Regions from separate parts of the Pseudonocardia sp. NPDC049635 genome, predicted to be linked through region 1. Evidence: riboswitches for the same ligand, from Rfam matches in the RefSeq annotation. Region 1 holds a riboswitch; the other holds the start of a gene.
The links. Region 1 has a riboswitch for thiamine pyrophosphate ahead of thiO (glycine oxidase ThiO). Riboswitches for the same ligand answer to the same signal wherever they lie in the genome.
Positions count from the first base shown of each region.

Region 1 (2,170 bases):
CGGCGCCGGCGCCGGTGACAGCGACCAGACCGGGTCGGAGAGCTCGACCGAGGAGTCCGAGAGCAGCACGTCGACCTCCGAGCCGACCGAGAGCACCACGACGCCCGAGCCGGGCCAGGACGGCGGCTCCGACTCCCGGCAGGGCGACTCGCTGCAGGACCGGTTGAACCGGGTGCTCCCGACCGACCAGCCCGAGCCCGGCCGGCAGGAGTCCGGCCAGGACGGTGGCACGACCGGGGGCACCGGCGGCAACTGAGGTCAGCGGGGGAGACGCGCCCGCAGCCGTTCGGCGGCGGCCCGCGGGTCCTCGGCGCCGGTGATCGCCCGGACCACCACGATCCGGGTGGCGCCGGCGTCGAGCACCTCGTCGAGCCGCTGCTCGTCGATCCCGCCGATGGCGAACCACGGACGCGCCGGCGCCCGGCCCGCGACCGTCCGCACCAGGTCCAGGCCCGGGGCCGGGCGCCCGGGCTTGGTCGGTGTGGGCCAGCACGGACCCGCGCAGAAGTAGTCGACGCCGTCCTCGTCCGCCGCGGTCAGCGTCTCCTCGGCGCTGTGCGCGGACCGGCCGACGATCACGTCCGGACCCACCACCCGCCGTGCCCAGTGCACCGGCAGATCGTCCTGGCCCAGGTGCAGCACGTCGGCACCCGCGGCCATCGCGACGTCCGCCCGGTCGTTCACCGCGAGGAGCGCACCGTGCCTGCGGCAGGCGTCACCGAGGATCTCCAGCGCCGCCAGCTCGTGCCGGGCCTCGAGCGGGCCGTCCGGACCGCCCTTGTCCCGGAGCTGGATGATGTCGACGCCGCCGGCCAGCACGGCGTCGGCGAAGTCGGCGAGGTCGCCCTGCTCGGAGCGGGCGTCGGTGCAGAGGTACAGCCGGGCGGCCGCGAGCCTGTCCAGGCGACGGGTGCGGGTATCGGTGTGGGACACGGCCCGAACGGTACGGCGTAGCCTGGAGCCGGTAGGAGACGAACCACGGGAGCCCGGCGAGCGGGCTGAGAGGGGACCCGACCGCGGTCCCGACCGTCGAACCTGATCCGGGTCATGCCGGCGCAGGGAGTGAGGTGGAAGTTCCATGAGCGCCCTTCGGAACGGCCGGCTGGCCGTCGTCGGCGCCGGCGCGATCGGGCTGTCCGCGGCCCGTGAGGCGGCCCGGGCGGGCTGGCGGGTCACCGTGCACGACCCGGCCCCCGCGACCGGCGCGTCCTGGGTGGCCGGCGGGATGCTCGCCCCGGTCACCGAGGCGTGGCCGGGCGAGGAGGACCTGCTGGCGCTGGGACTGGACTCGGTCGCGCGCTGGCCGGAGTTCGCCCGCGCCCTGACCGAGGAGGCCGGGACCGACGCCGGGCTGCATCCGGAGGGCACGGTCGTCGTCGCGACCGGGTCCGGCGACCGGGACGAGCTGAACTCGCTCGCCGGGTACCTGGAGTCACTGGGCCGGCCGGTGCAGCGGATGACCGGCCGTGAGCTGCGCCGGCTCGAACCGGCCCTGGGACCGGACGTCCGGGGCGGGCTGTCGGTGCCCGACGACCCGTCGGTGGACAACCGGCGGTTGCTCGCAGCACTGCGCGCCTCCTGCGAGCGGCTCGGCGTGACCGTCGACGAACGCGCCGTCGGCGAGGTGCTGGAGACCGGTGGCCGGGTCACCGGGGTCCGGCTGGCCGACGCGACCGTGGTCGACGCCGACGCGGTGCTGGTCGCCGCGGGTGCGCACTCGGCCGGCCTGCACCCGGTGCTGGACGGGCTGGTCCGCCCGGTGAAGGGTGAGATCCTGCGGTTGACCCGGCGCTCCGGCGCCCTGCCGCCGCCCTCGCGGACGGTGCGCGCACTCGTCGACGGACGCCCGGTGTACGCAGTGCCCCGCGTGGTACCGGGCCATGGGGACCTGGTGGTCGGTGCGACGACCGCGGAGAACGGGTTCGACACCGCCGTCACCGTCGGCGGGGTGCGGGACCTGCTCCGCGACGCCGAACGGGTGCTGCCCGGCATCGCCGAGTACGAGCTGACCGAGACGGCCGCCGGGTTGCGCCCGGGGAGCCGGGACAACCTGCCCCTGATCGGCCGGATCGGGCCGGAGGGCATGTTCGTGGCGACCGGCCACGGGCGCAACGGCATGTTGCTCGTCCCGGTCACCGCCGCCGCCGTCGCCGCGCTGTTGCGCGGCCAG
Region 1 is NZ_JBFAON010000005.1:81,573-83,742, forward strand. Features, by position in the region: gene AB0J24_RS08690 (hypothetical protein) at 1-256, shown strand, start outside; gene thiE (thiamine phosphate synthase) at 259-933, opposite strand; TPP riboswitch at 970-1,080, shown strand; gene thiO (glycine oxidase ThiO) at 1,079-2,170, shown strand, end outside.

Region 2 (2,170 bases), on a different contig from region 1:
TCACGGCGTCAGGAGGTCGTTGGTGAACCACGTGGAGAAGTCCGGCTTCTCGCGCACCGGCCGGCCGTCGGGACCGGCCACCGTGCCGGTGTCGTAGAGGAACCCGGAGAACCCGCTCCACCGGTCGAGGGTCTGGTGACCGACACGCCCCTGCTCGTCGAGCAGGAACCGCTCGGCGAGCATCACCGCGCCGCGGTCGACGAGCTCGTCGGAGGTGAAGGCACCCGGGTTCGCCTCCTTCAGCATCTGCGCCGCGGCCGCCGGGTCCGCAGCGGCGAACCGGTAACCGCGCTGCACCGCGCCGACGAACGCGCGGGCCCGCTCCGGGTCCTGCCCCAGCAGCGTGGAGTTGCCGATGAGCAGCACGTTGTAGGCGTCCGGGAAGCCGTAGTCGGTGTAGCGGAACGTCCTCAGCGGCTCGTTCCGCAGCTCGGCCTCGATACCCTCGACGTTCACGAACGGTTCGGTGAAGTCGGCCCGGCCCGCGTAGAGCGCCTCGTAGGCGGCGGTGTTCAGCACCTCGGTGGTGAACTCCCCGACGCCACCGTCGGCCCGGATCACCGTCTGCATCTTGGGGATCTCACCCGGCCCGCCGAACCCGGCGTACACCATCCCGTCGAGGTCACGTGGCGAGCGGATGTCGTCGCGGTCCGCGCGCACCGCGATCTCGGTGGCCCAGTGCTGCAGGATCGCCATCACCGAGGTGATGTCGGCCCCGGCGGCCTTCGAGTAGGTGAACGAGTCCTGGAAGCTGATCCCGAAGTCCGCGGCGCCGGAACCGACCAGGGTGTCCGGCGACGTCGAGTTCCACGGCAGGAACTCCACCTCCAGTCCCGCCTCGGCGAAGTACCCGGCCTGCTGGGCGACGAAGAGCCCGATGTGGTTGGTGTTCGGCGTCCAGTCCAGCGCGACCCGCACCGGCCCGCCCCCGGAGCCACCACCTCCGGAGCAGCCGGTGAGCACGAGCAGCAGCAACGCCCCGAACAGGGACAGGACACGAGCACGCACGACGGCGGCCTCCCTACGCCGGTGTCAACCGGATCAGGTTCGAACGGTCGGCGGCCGGTCCTGCCGCCCTCTCAGCCTCGGTGCGCGGGCTCCCGCGGTACCTCAGGACGATAACCCAGCGGCGCCGGCGTCCGGCATCGTCACCCGGTCGATATCCTCGGTCCCCACCGGCGGCACACGGAAGGACGAGATGGCGGCCTCGCTCTGGACCCCAGACGCCCCCGGGCGGCCCGCGCCCGATCCCGGCCCTGCACTCGTCCAGGTGGCACTGCGGGCCGGGGCCACGTCCGTCGCGCACGTCGACGTCGCCGCGATGCTGTCCGGTCTGTGTGTCGCGCTGGTCCCGGCCGCCGGGGTCGCCGGGGCGGTGCTGGTGCTGCACGAACCGGCCGACGCCCGCGATCCGGAGCGGCGCCGCGTGTTCGGCTCGGACACCGCGGCCACCCGGATCGGTCAGCTGCAGGACCGCTCCGGTGCCGGCCCCGCGATCTCCACCGCACACGACGGCCGGGTGTGTCTCACCCCTGATCTCACCCGGTCCGATCCACCCGGCCTCGCCGCGGTGGCTGCCGGTTGCGGGCTGGTCCGGGCCCTGACCGTCCCGGTGGTCGTGGGCGGGCGCACCGCGGGTGCGCTGCAGCTGCTGGGCCGCCGGGACTGCGGGGCCCCGCTCGGTGAGCGGCTCGCCGCAGCTCTGCAGGTGGTGACGGCGGCGCTGGCCGCCCGGATCCGCGACGTCCGCGAGCTGACCCGGCTGGAGCAGCTCACCGCCGCCGGCGCGGCGACCGACCCGCCGTTCATGCCACCGGCCCGGCAGGCTCCGGCGGGCAGGCTCCCGGCCCCGCAGCTCCCGGCCGGGTCCCGCGGACGCGCCGAGCCGCCGGCGGGCCCGCCGCAACCCGGGACCCGGCGTCCGGCGACGCCCTCGGCCCCGGCGGGCGGTCCCGCCGAGCCCGGCCCGTCCCACAGCGGGCGGTCGCCGGACCGGACGACGCTGATACCGGCCGCCCGCCGCTCGGACGGGCCGCCCGTGAGCCCCCGGGTCCCGGCCCAGCGACGGGCCCGGCACCGGCGCAGGGACGTCTGAACCTCGGCCTCCGGCGGCTCAGGGCTCAGAAGGGGCCCGGTCGCTACCGGCACCGGTCCGCAGCGACTGCAGCTG
Region 2 is NZ_JBFAON010000011.1:66,336-68,505, forward strand. Features, by position in the region: gene AB0J24_RS15405 (ABC transporter permease) at 1-4, opposite strand, end outside; gene AB0J24_RS15410 (ABC transporter substrate-binding protein) at 1-1,008, opposite strand; TPP riboswitch at 1,017-1,106, opposite strand; gene AB0J24_RS15415 (GAF domain-containing protein) at 1,199-2,095, shown strand; gene AB0J24_RS15420 (hypothetical protein) at 2,114-2,170, opposite strand, start outside.
Region 2: linked by a shared signal. The riboswitch ahead of AB0J24_RS15410 (ABC transporter substrate-binding protein) and the one ahead of thiO (glycine oxidase ThiO) in region 1 are both predicted to bind thiamine pyrophosphate.